Linked DNA regions of Pseudosulfitobacter sp. DSM 107133. The protein of the gene in region 2 interacts with the protein of the main gene of each other region in a pairwise test. Links are inferred from orthologs where the notes say so. Each region holds a gene or a part of one and is shown on either strand. Other genes may lie near its edges. The genes, in order: ftsH and DSM107133_RS05960.

The links.
Region 1: the proteins of DSM107133_RS05960 (region 2) and ftsH interact in binary tests that used the Escherichia coli proteins (3 or more experiments, as listed by UniProt). The link is inferred for Pseudosulfitobacter sp. DSM 107133 from one-to-one orthologs.

The regions. Positions count from the first base shown.
Region 1 is NZ_CP085154.1:1,335,157-1,341,131, reverse strand. What follows is about bases 1,226-4,091. They hold ftsH (ATP-dependent zinc metalloprotease FtsH), read right to left. Parts: upstream 3,686-4,091; coding sequence 1,766-3,685; downstream 1,226-1,765. Other genes in these bases: tilS (tRNA lysidine(34) synthetase TilS), read right to left, coding at 3,784-4,091; DSM107133_RS06645 (MOSC domain-containing protein), read right to left, coding at 1,226-1,562. Outside these bases: DSM107133_RS06650 (formate--tetrahydrofolate ligase), read right to left, coding at 1-783; more of DSM107133_RS06645, read right to left, coding at 951-1,225; more of tilS, read right to left, coding at 4,092-5,037; tol-pal system protein YbgF, read right to left, coding at 5,040-5,867; peptidoglycan-associated lipoprotein Pal, read right to left, coding at 5,872-5,975. UniProt on the Escherichia coli protein: Acts as a processive, ATP-dependent zinc metallopeptidase for both cytoplasmic and membrane proteins. Plays a role in the quality control of integral membrane proteins.
Region 2 is NZ_CP085154.1:1,193,214-1,199,322, reverse strand. What follows is about bases 1,822-4,821. They hold DSM107133_RS05960 (protease modulator HflC), read right to left. Parts: upstream 3,769-4,821; coding sequence 2,875-3,768; downstream 1,822-2,874. Other genes in these bases: hflK (FtsH protease activity modulator HflK), read right to left, coding at 3,768-4,821; DSM107133_RS05965 (DUF2065 domain-containing protein), read right to left, coding at 2,676-2,873; DSM107133_RS05970 (Do family serine endopeptidase), read right to left, coding at 1,822-2,398. Also shown: DSM107133_RS05980 (2Fe-2S iron-sulfur cluster-binding protein), read right to left, coding at 1-89; DSM107133_RS05975 (peptidoglycan-binding protein), read left to right, coding at 339-869; more of DSM107133_RS05970, read right to left, coding at 923-1,821; more of hflK, read right to left, coding at 4,822-4,916; DSM107133_RS05950 (FAD-dependent oxidoreductase), read right to left, coding at 4,993-6,109.

The DNA.
Region 1 (5,975 bases), 140 kb from region 2 along the record:
GGTCTGCACCAGGTTCGGCTGCATCGCATCCTTCAGCAGCACGGTCATCGCGCCATCTGCCTTCAGATCACGGGCAAAAACCGGCGAGCGGTCGCGCCGATAGGCCACGATCATATTGCCCAGACGTCTTTGCAGGTCTTGCAGATCGTTTGACAGACACAGGATCGCCATCACTTCCGAAGCAACAGTGATGTCATAGCCCGTCTCGCGCGGGAAACCGTTGGCGACACCGCCAAGGCTGGCGGTGATCTGGCGCAGGGCACGGTCGTTCATATCGACCACACGACGCCACACCACGCGGCGCACGTCGATGTCCAGCTCGTTGCCCCAATAGATGTGATTGTCGATCATTGCCGCCAGCAGCGAATGCGCCGAGGTGATCGCATGGAAATCGCCGGTAAAGTGCAGGTTCATGTCTTCCATCGGCACGATCTGCGCATAGCCGCCACCCGCGGCCCCGCCCTTCATGCCAAAGTTCGGCCCCAACGAGGCCTCGCGGATGCACACACAGGCCTTTTTGCCGATCCGGTTCAGACCGTCACCCAGCCCGACAGTGGTGGTCGTCTTGCCTTCGCCCGCGGGCGTGGGGTTGATCGCGGTGACAAGGATCAGCTTGCCCGTCGGGCGATCCTGAACCGAGTTAATAAAGCTTTGGCTGACCTTTGCCTTGTCATGGCCATAGGGCAACAGATCATCAGAGGGGATTCCCAACTTGCCCCCGATCTCTTGAATCGGCAGCTTGCTGGCTTCCCGTGCAATCTGGATGTCGGTTTTATGGGCCATGATTCCTCCTCGCGCGTATGTTGTTGGCAGCAGACACTAACGTACTGCTATTTGCATACAGGTTCAGGCCCCCGGCAGCGAACACCGTTTCCGACATTTCCCGCCCCTGTACCGTCCCGAACAGGCGCATTTGTTTCTTTTCGGAACCGCCGTCCCGCTGAACGCCCCTAGGCGCGTGCTTCGGCCAGATGCGCCCAGACCATCTGGTCGGGGATATGCAACACCAGCGTATCACCGACTGAAAACGCGCCGGCCCGCTCGACCCAGGCCGTCACCCCGCGCAGGTTGCGGGCGGCGGGTTTGAACAATTTTCCCAGTCCCGGCATATCGGTTTCAATCTCGCGGCCCGGCAGGATGCAGGGGCGGTTTTGCATATCGACCACCAGCGTGGCCCCGCTGGGCCCCTGCAAGCGCGACGATGGCGGGATATGACTGAAATCAGGGATGCCTTCGACGACCATCGACGCACCAAGCAGCCCCGGGTCTATCGCGTCCACCCCCATCTTTTGCGCAATCAGCGCCAGTTCTTCGGCGGACAGGATCGACAGCTGACGCGCATTGCCGATCTCGGTGCCCCTGGGGTGCTGCGACGTAACGCGGCTGCACGACAGACGCGAAAAACCGCTGTGCACCTCGCCTTCGAACCCTTCCAGCGTGGCGGCGACGCTTTCCAGCGGCTCCGAGCGCAGGGCCCCCGGAACGCTGCTGTCTGCGGGGTTGGTATTGCGCCCCAACCATGTGATGCGGGCGGTGAACGACGTTGGTTTAAGCGCGGGCATAGGGGGCCTTTTTGACGTGGCAGTTGGCTGGTCTGGGCGCAGACTGGCCCACCAGGCGTGAAATGAAAAGGGGGATGACGTGGCCGCGCGCCATTGGTGTGACGGGCGGGTGCAGTCCATGGCAACGACAGTTTGTCAAAGCTTCCTGAAAACAAAAAAAGGCCCCGCTTTCGCGAGGCCTCCTGTATTCTCGGCAACCCGGTTCAGGTCGGTTCCGGTTCCATCCCGCCCTCGGACGAAGGCGGCTTTTTCTTCGCCTTGGCCTTGGGAATGGCGGTCAGGCTGGGTTTTTCTTCGCTGGCAGCCGTGCCATCGTCGTCGCCGTCCCCCGCTTGCGGAGGCTCGCCGTTCATCACGCGCTTGATCTCGTCACCGGTCAGCGTTTCGTATTCCAGCAGCCCTTGGGCCAGACGTTCGAATTCGACGTTCTTTTCCTTGATGATCTTGGCCGCCCAGTCATAGCCGTCCTGAATGAACGTGCGCACTTCCTGTTCAACCGTCTCCTTGGTGTTGGCCGAGACCGAGAAACCCGCAGTCGCGCCCTGATACCCCTGAGCCGCTTCGGAATAGTCGATGTTGCCAACCTTGTCCGACATGCCCCATTGCAGCACCATCGCACGGGCCAGCGCGCTGGCCTGCTGGATGTCGCCCGCAGGGCCGTTGGACACCGATTCCTCACCGTATTTGATGATCTCGGCAGCCTTTCCCGCCATGGTCATGGCCAGACGCTGTTTGCACTCGTCCTTGAACATGTTCAGACGGTCCATTTCCGGCAGGCTCATCACCATGCCCAAGGCACCGCCACGCGGAATGATCGTCGCCTTGTAGACCGGATCGCACTTGGGCAGGGTCATCCCCACCAGCGCGTGACCGGCTTCGTGATAGGCGGTCATTTCCTTTTGCTCGGGCGTCATCACCATGCTGCGCCGCTCGGGGCCCATCATGACCTTGTCCTTGGCAGATTCGAAGTCGATCATCGTCACGAAACGGCGTCCCACACGGGCCGCCATCAAGGCCGCTTCGTTCACAAGGTTCGCAAGGTCCGCACCCGAGAAACCGGGCGTGCCGCGCGCAATGATGCGCAGATCGACATCCGGCCCCAGCGGGGTCTTGCGTGCGTGCACGCTCAGGATCTTTTCGCGGCCCTTGATGTCGGGGTTGGGCACGGTCACCTGACGGTCGAAACGACCGGGGCGCAACAGCGCGGGGTCCAGAACATCACGACGGTTGGTCGCGGCCAGGATGATGACGCCCTCGTTCGCTTCAAAGCCGTCCATTTCCACCAGCAACTGGTTCAACGTCTGTTCACGCTCGTCATTGCCACCGCCATAACCGGCACCCCGGTGACGGCCCACGGCGTCAATCTCGTCGATGAACACGATGCAGGGCGCGTTTTTCTTGGCCTGCTCGAACATGTCGCGCACACGGGATGCACCCACACCCACGAACATTTCAACGAAATCGGAACCCGAAATGGTAAAGAACGGCACGCCCGCCTCGCCTGCGATTGCGCGCGCCAGCAGCGTCTTACCGGTGCCCGGAGGGCCAACGAGCAGCGCGCCCTTGGGGATCTTGCCGCCCAAACGCGAGAATTTCTGCGGGTTGCGCAGGAATTCCACGATCTCTTCCAACTCTTCCTTGGCCTCGTCGATGCCTGCCACGTCGTCAAAGGTCACGCGACCCGACTTTTCCGTCAGCATCTTGGCCTTGGACTTGCCAAAGCCCATCGCTCCGCCTTTGCCACCGCCCTGCATCCGGTTCATGAAATAGATCCAGACACCGATCAGCAGCAGGAAAGGCAGCAGGGTCATCAGAAACGACTGAATCCCCGATTGTTGTTGTTGCTCGGCCTTGACCGGCACGTTGTTCGAAATCAACAGGTTTGTAACCTCGGCATCCGCCGGCTTGATGGTCACATAGTCTTTATCGTCTTCACGAAAGCGCACCTGCTCTCCGTCCAGTGTCACGCTGGTGACTTTGCCGTTTTCAACCGACTGGACGAATTCTGAATAGCTGATTTCGCGGCTTTGCAATGTGCTGCCTGTGCCGCTGAACAGATTGAACAGCGCAACGATCAATACAAGCAGGACAACCCAGAACGCGATATTGCGTGCATTACCCAAGGACACTCTCCCAAAAATTCTCGGGACCGAATAGCAATACGCCACGGTCACCCACCTAAGATAGACATGCTGTCCGTCAGTTCAATGCGATAACAGCATCATTGACGGGATAGAAGTGCGGCAAAAAAGGCATCTTGCCCCCCGTCGACCTCGACCGACCAGCCCCCCGCCGCGTCAAAGACGGGGGCAACAATCAATTCGGACCCTTCCCAAACCGCCGGCAGAGACAACAGCGCGCCCCGTGGCAGCCCCAGTTCACGCCAGTCGGGCTGCGCGTTCAGCGCTGCTTCTCCCATCGGTCCCACATGCAGGCGGGGGTCGTCTTCGGGGCCGCAGACACGCCAGCGGTTGTCCCACAGATCGCCAATTTCGCAGCAGGTGTCACGCACCGCATTCAGTTCGCGAAAAACCCAGATGGCATCTCGCGAGACGGCCACCTGACAGCCGTCCAGCGTGACGGTGCGTTGCTCTTGTATCGCGGATTTCAGGGCTGCAATCGCACTGCGGCGCGGCGGATATTCGCCACCGTTCACCCACATGATAGCATGAACCAGCAGGCGGCGGGAAATTTCCGCAGGCAGCGTACGAAACTGCCGCAGATCCAGCCGCACCGTGCCCAGTTGCACCTGTGCAACCTCGCGGGCGGCCAGAAAGCTTTGCCAGTCCAGTGCCTCGCGCGCCTGCCGCATGTTCTGCGCGACATCCGCCAAAGTTCTGGCCGTCAGGCCAAGCGGCTCAAGCTGCGCCAGCGCCTGACGCATGGCAACGCGCGCAAAACGGGTGTCATCGTTGCTCGGGTCGTCGGCCCATTCAATACCCTGCGCGGTCAAATAGGTCCGTAATTCGGCGCGGGTGATACCCAGCAAGGGGCGCACATAAACAATACCGTCCCGCAGCCGTCGCGGGGCCATGGCCGACAATCCGTCAACCCCTGCCCCGCGCGCCAGTCGCATCATCAGCGTTTCGGCCTGATCGTCGGCAGTATGCCCCAGCAATACCGCGCCAATCCCGATCTCTTCGGCCCAGCAATGAATCAAGGCATAGCGCGCATCGCGGGCCACCCCTTGCAAGTTGCCAGCCCCGTCCCAACCGCGCCAGTTTTCGATCTGGTGCGGTAAATTGTGCAGCGTGCAAAAATCGGAAACCAAAGCCAGCTCATCGCGCGCACCCGACCGCAGGCCGTGATCCACGCTGATCACATACAGCGAAATTCCGTGCGCGCGCGCCACCTTGCAGCTCAGCGCCAGCAAGGCCATCGAGTCACCGCCGCCGGATACGGCGACGCCAAGTTTGTCGGGGGGGGTGGGCAGCAGCCGCGCCTCGATGGCTGCAATCAGCGCGGCGTCATCCATGTTCAGCCGCAGGCGAGCGCGCTCATTTCACTTTGCGCCCGCGCCGCTGCATCAGACCCGCCAAAGCGCACAGGCACTTCGCCCAGGGTCACGCAGGCTTCGCCGGACTTGCCCAGCTTGCCCAGTGACACGCCCAGCAGCAGCAATGCCTCGGGCGCGGTCTGGCCTGTTTGATCCGCCGAAAACGACGCCAGATAGGCGCGTGCCGCTTCGCGGGTATCGCCCAGTGCTTCCAGCGCCTTGCCACGGCCCAGATCGGCGGCTGCGGCTAGCGGTCCACCGGGATAGGTCTGATTAAAGGCCGCAAACTGGTCAGCGGCGCTGCGAAAGTCACTTGCTGCGAGCGCCTCCGACGCCCGCGTAAAGTCGGCTTGTTCCTGGGTCGCAAGTTGCGCTTCGTTTGTGTCCACAGGCGCAACAGGCCCCGGCAAGGGCGTGGCCCCCGTATCGCCGCCCAACGTTGGCGTATCGCCAAGCGCACCCAGATCGCCGCCTTCCAGCTCGACCAGCCGGAACTCAAGATCACCGATCCGGTTGGTGCCGTCTTCGACCACGCGGCCAATGCGGAATTCCAGCTGCTCGGTCTTGGCCGTGACACGCTGCAATTCGGATTCGATTGCGTTCAGCCGGTCAAGCGAACCGCCCTGCCCCACATTGACCGAAGCCGACCCCGTCGTCGAAAGCTCGCGCCGCAGCTTCTGGATTTCCACGTTGAGAATGGTCAATTCCTGCCGGATGTCAGCCAATGTGCTGCCATCCGCCGATTGCGCCATGCCCGTTGTTGGCCCCATCAGGGCCATAACCGTCACCAGAACTGCGAAACGCCGCATCACCTTACCCCGTCAATCCACCGGCCAGCACTGTCACAGCGCGGCGGTTCTTTGCATAGCATGCTTCGTTGCTGCACACTTCGATGGGCCGTTCCTTGCCATAGCTGA
Region 2 (6,109 bases):
TCGCGCGCGCCTTCCATGACGGTCATGCCGGTCGCGACATCCACAACGTGTTCCTTGCCGCCATGTTCGATATAGGTGATTTTGGCCATTCTTGCCCCCTTGGTGCGAAATCCCTGCATGTCTATCCAGCAGATGTGGGGCGCGCCAGCCCCTTTTGTGCATACCGATTGCAGAGGTTGCGGACAGCACACAGTTTTGCACGCCGGCGACAAGACCTTGTGCACAGCAATCTGTTGTGTCGGCGCGAAAGTCATGCCCCTGCGGGGCTGGAAAGCCCGCCGCGTTGCGGATAGCGTGCCGCACAAAGTTGACCGGCACCCCGCCTGAGGACACGCGCAATGATCCATTTCCGCATCGCAGCACTTGGCGTTATGTTGCTAGGCGCTTGCGACCCCATGACCAACGCTGATCCTGACGGATTGACAGGGCCCGGTATGATTCGTCTGACCGAAGAGGCACCCGAGGGGGCAAAAGCCGACAGTTGCTGGGGCAAGAAGACAACGCCTGCCATTATTGAAACCGTCGAACGCGAGGTTCTGTTGAAACCCGCGCAGGTGACCAGTGACGGGCTGATTCAACAGCCCGCCGTCTATCGACGCGAGAGCATTCAGGAGATCGTGCAAGAGCGTCAGGACAGTTGGTTCCAGGTGCCATGCAATGCGGATCTGACAGAGGAGTTTGTCTCGTCCCTGCAACGTGCGCTGGCTGCGCGCGGAGTCTATCACGGCCCGGTCACGGGCGAGATGTCGGTACGCACCCGCAACGCCGTGCGCCGGTTTCAGGCACCCGAAGGGTTCGACAGCGACATTCTGACCACCGCCACAGCCCGCACCCTGGGGCTGGTCGCGGTGGCACGGCAGCCTGAATAGCAAAAGGCCGGACCCCAAGGCCCGGCCTATCGCAACATCACAATGGGACCGGATCAGTCCGCGATGCTCAGCGCAACAAAGCGCGGATCACCGGCACGGCGTACCAACAACAACAGCGACTTGCGGCCCGCGTCCTTGACCTCGCTCACGCGGTTTTCGAATTCAGCAATCGAAGCGACCTTTTGCTGACCTGCCTCGGTGATCACATCACCGGCGCGCAGACCTTTTTCATAAGCTTCCGAGGCTTCGTCCACATCGCCCACAGCCAGACCGACCAGTTCACTGTCAACACCCAGCTGTTCGCGCATCTCGTCCGTCAGCGGTGCCAGCGTCAGACCCAGAACCTCTTTGCTGGTTTCGGCCGGATTTTCGGTGTCGCCGCCTTTCGCCACGGCGGGCACGGCGCCTTCGGCCTCTTCACGACGGCCCAGCGTAACCTTCAGGGTAACCGTCTTGCCATCGCGGAAGACCACAACACGCACGGCTTCACCAACGGGGCTGTTGCCCACCTGACGGACCAGGCCACGCGTATCAGCCACATCGACACCGGCAAAGCTGACGATCACGTCGCCGTCTTTCATCCCGGCTTCCTTTGCAGGGCCATCCGGCACAGATGTCACCAAAGCACCGGCGGTTTTTTCAAGACCCATGGCTTCGGCAATATCAGGCGTCACATCCTGAATGCGCACACCCAACCAGCCACGGCGGGTTTCGCCGTATTCCTGCAACTGTTTCACAACCCGTGCGACAACGTTCGACGCCATCGAGAAACCGATCCCGATCGAGCCGCCGTTGGGCGACAGGATCGCGGTGTTCACACCGATGACTTCACCATCCATGTTGAACAGCGGTCCGCCCGAGTTGCCCCGGTTGATCGCCGCATCTGTCTGGATGTAATCGTCATAGGTTCCGCTCAGTGCGCGGTTGCGGGCGGACACGATACCTGCCGAGACCGAAAAGCCCTGACCCAACGGGTTCCCCATGGCGATCACCCAGTCCCCCACACGCGCCGCATCGCTGTTGCCAAAGGGCACGAAAGGCAGCGGGCCGTCGGCCTCAACCTTCAACAGGGCGATGTCGGTGTTGGGATCGGTGCCGATCACCTTGGCATCCAGCTCTTTGCCGTCAAAGAACTCGATCTTGATCTCGTCAGCGCCTTCGATCACGTGGTTGTTGGTGACCACATAGCCGTCTTCGGAGATCACGAAACCCGACCCCAAAGCGGACGACCGGCGGGGACGGTCGCCATTATTGTTACGGTCCTGAAACTCGCGAAAGAAATCTTCGAACGGGCTGCCTTCGGGCACGATGCCCTGTGGCCCGGTATTGCCTGCAACCACGGTGGTGGTGGTGATGTTCACCACCGAGGGGCTGATTTTTTCGGCCAGAGGCGCAAGGCTTTCCGGCTTGGCCTGTGCCGCGATCACCTGCGCCAGTACAAGTACCAGCGCAAGGGCCGTCAGCCACATAGCGCGAAGTTGAATGATTGGGGTGCGTGTTGTCGACACCGCGACCGCTTTGGGCTGCATACGACTTTCTCCTGCTATCCATGCGGACGATACGCCCGCTATTCACACATTACTGCGCGTCTGCGCACTACCGTGCATCTAGCGTTGCGGGCTTGCAACATGAAAGATTGAATTCAATCGCACCCTGTCAACACCACGTTACCTATCTGTGAACCTCGGCCCCTGCGGGCAAGGCGCGGGGAAATTTCTTCTTTTGGCCCGAAATATCCCCGCCGGAGGCATAAGACCAAAATTAGGATAATTTTGAATAAAATCAAATGGCGCGTCAGCGCCGCGTTCAATGCAGGCCCAGCTGGAACGCGGCCCAGATCAGCAACAGCCCACTCACCAAAGCGAGAAGACCCACCTGTCTGCGCACAGCCTCGGGCAGGCTGCGCAACAGCTCCAGCATCCGTTCGACAAGCGAAGGGGCCAGCGCATAGGCCAGCCCCTCAACCATCAGTACCAGTCCCAGGGCCATCAGGACCCAGGCCATGTTATTCGCCCTCGGCCGAGCGTGCGCCCTGATCCGAGCGCAGGTAGTTAAAGAACTCGCTGTCCGGCGACAGAACCATCGTCGAGTTGTTGCCCTTCAGCGCCCGCTCATAGGCAGTCAGAGAGCGGTAGAATTCGAAGAACTCGGGGTCGGCGCCAAAGGCCTCGGCAAAGATACCGTTGCGTTCGGCATCGGCTTCACCACGGATGATATCACCCTGACGGGTCGCATCCGAGGTCAACTCGACCACGGTCCGGTCGGCTTGCGCACGCACCCGCTGGGCGGCTTCTTCACCGCGCGCGATTTCGTCTGCGGCTTCACGTTCCCGCTCGGCGCGCATCCGGGCAAATGTGGCATCAAGGTTCTGTTCCGGCAGGTTGGTCTGTTTCAGACGCACGTCCACCACTTCCAGCCCCAACGGCAGGGCACGCTGGCGGGCCTGCGTGGTGATACGCGCCATCAGGCCGGCACGGTCTGCCGACAGGATGGTGTTGGATGTCACGCCGTTCGAGCCCAGAACCGCACGAATCACCGGGTTCAGGATACCTTGCAGCCGGTCCTCGGCAGCACGCATCCCATTGGCGCCGACCGCTTGGCGAAACTGCACCACGTCGGAAATCCGGTAGCGGGCAAAGGCGTCGACAACCAGGCGGCGGTCATCCGAAGGGGTGACTTCGGTTGGCACGGTGTCCAGTGCCTGAATGCGGTCGTCATAGCGCACGACCTCTTGGATCAGCGGGATCTTGAACGCGAGTCCCGGCTCTTCCTTGACCGATTTGATCTGGCCGAATTGCAGGACCAGCGCCTTTTCACGCTCGTCCACGATAAACACCGAGCTGAGCAAAATGGCCACCAGCACGACGAGTGCGGGTATGATGAGTGTTGTGTTCCGCATCAGTTCGATCCTCCACCGCGCAATTGATTAAGCGGCAGATAGGGAACAACCCCCTGCCCGCCGTTGCCATCGGTTGAATTCTCAAGGATGATCTTGTCCACATCCCCCAGAATTTTCTCCATGGTTTCCAGATACAGGCGCTTGCGTGTCACCTGTGGCGCTTTGGAATATTCCTGCAAGACCGAGGTAAAACGCGCGGCTTCACCCTGGGCTTCGTTCACTTGCTGGGCGCGATAGCCTTCGGCCTCTTCCAGCGTTTGCGCCGCTTCACCACGGGCACCGGCCAAGACGCGGTTGGCATAGGCGTCAGCCTCGCGTTCCAGACGGTCACGTTGCTGCTCGGCCGCCTGCACTTCGCGGAAGCTGTCGATCACGTCGCGCGGCGGGTCTGCCTTGTCGAGGTTCAGGCGCAGGATGTTCACACCGCTGTCGTATTGGTCCAGCGTCGTCTGGATCAATTGCTGTGCCTCATCCGCGATAACCTGACGGTCGCGGTTCAGGATCGGCGCCAGTTCCGAACGTGCGATCACTTCACGCATCGCCGATTCCGACACGGCGCGGATGGTCTCTTCCGGCTCGGCCAGATTGAACAGGTATTTTGCCGGGTCCGAGATGTTCCAGACCACCTGAAAATCAATGTCGATGATGTTTTCATCGGTGGTCAGCATCAACCCGCTTTCGCCGCGCGATCCGGTGCCGATGGTTTCGGTCTGTTCGCGCGTCACCGGCAGAACCACCGCCGTCACCAGCGGCCAGGGCGCAAAGTTCAGACCCGGCTCGCCGGTGGCCGAATATTTGCCCAGGAACAGCTCGACCGAGCGTTCTTCGGGTTTCACGGTATAGAAGCTGGCAAGCCCCCAGCCCACGATCAGGACAAGCGCGCCCAGACCCAGCGTGCCGCGTGTCAGACGCGGGCCACCGCCACCGCCCGGACCACGTCCGCCGCCGGTGCCGTTGTTGCCACCACGTCCGCCCATCAGGACGCGCAGCTGTTCCTGACCTTTTTTGACCAGATCGTCGATCTCGGGCATCTGCCCGCCGCCGGGTTTTCCCCCGCTGCCTGATCCGTTCGAGCCGCGATTACCCCCGCGCTCGTCATCTCCGCCAGAGCCTCCGCCGCCCCACGGGCCGCCTGTGTTGCCAGCCATATGTTTTCTGTCCTCCTGTTCGCCGCCCCTTTGAGCCGCGCATCAATTCATTACCTGTGTATTTTACTTGAGTAATTCAAGCAGTGCGTATCGGTGTCCGCATCGTCACGATTTCCTCGGACATGGTCGGATGTACCGCGCAAACGCGATCAAAGTCTTCTTTGGTTGCGCCCATCTTGATTGCGATGCCTGCAAGCTGGATCATCTCGCCCGCGCCCGGCGCGACGATATGACAGCCCAGAACCACGCGGGTTTTCCTGGATACGATCAGTTTCATCAACACCCGGGCCTCGCGTCCGGCAAAGGCGGTCTGCATCGGGCGGAAGCTGGAGGCGTAAACCTCGATCTCTTCTTGCGCGGCGGCTGCCTCCTCGCTCAGGCCGATGGTGCCCATTTCAGGCTGGGTGAAGATCGCGGACGGGATCAGGTCGTGGTCGACCGGTGTCGGGTTGTCGCGGTATACGGTTTCGACAAAAGCCATGCCTTCGCGGATGGCAACGGGCGTCAGGTTGACGCGGTCGGTGACATCGCCAATGGCATAGATGTTGTCCACCGCCGTCCTGGAGAATTCATCCACCAGGATTTCGCCCTTGCGGCCCAGGATCACGCCCGCCTCTTGCAACCCGATGTCACGGCTGGACGGCGCGCGGCCTGTGGCAAAGAATACCATATCAAAGGTTTTTTCACCACCCGTCGTGGATTTCACACAAACCGGACCACCGTGGACACCACCCTGTTTTGCAGCCTTGTCAGAGCCTTCCGCCCCCATTGCCGCGTCCGAGCCGGTCAATGCGTCATGTGCCTGACCAGCGGGCCACATCTCGACAATATCGGTGCCCACATGCAGATCAATCCCGCGCGCGCGCATCGCTTCGGCTATCAGACCGCGCGCCTCGTCGTCAAAGCCGCGCAGGATTTGCGCACCGCGGTAATATTGCGTCACCTCGACACCGAGGCCGTGCAGGATGCAGGCAAATTCGCAGGCGATATAGCCACCGCCGATGATCAGGATCGACTTGGGCAGGCTTTCCAGATCAAAAATGTCATCGCTCACAATGCCCAGATCGGCATTGGGCAGGTCGGGGCGCACAGGATAGCCGCCAGTGGCGATCAGGATGGTTTTGGCGGTCTTTTCCGTACCATCGTCCAGCACGATCGTGTGCTTGTCTTTCAGCCGCGCGCGGCTGTCGAAG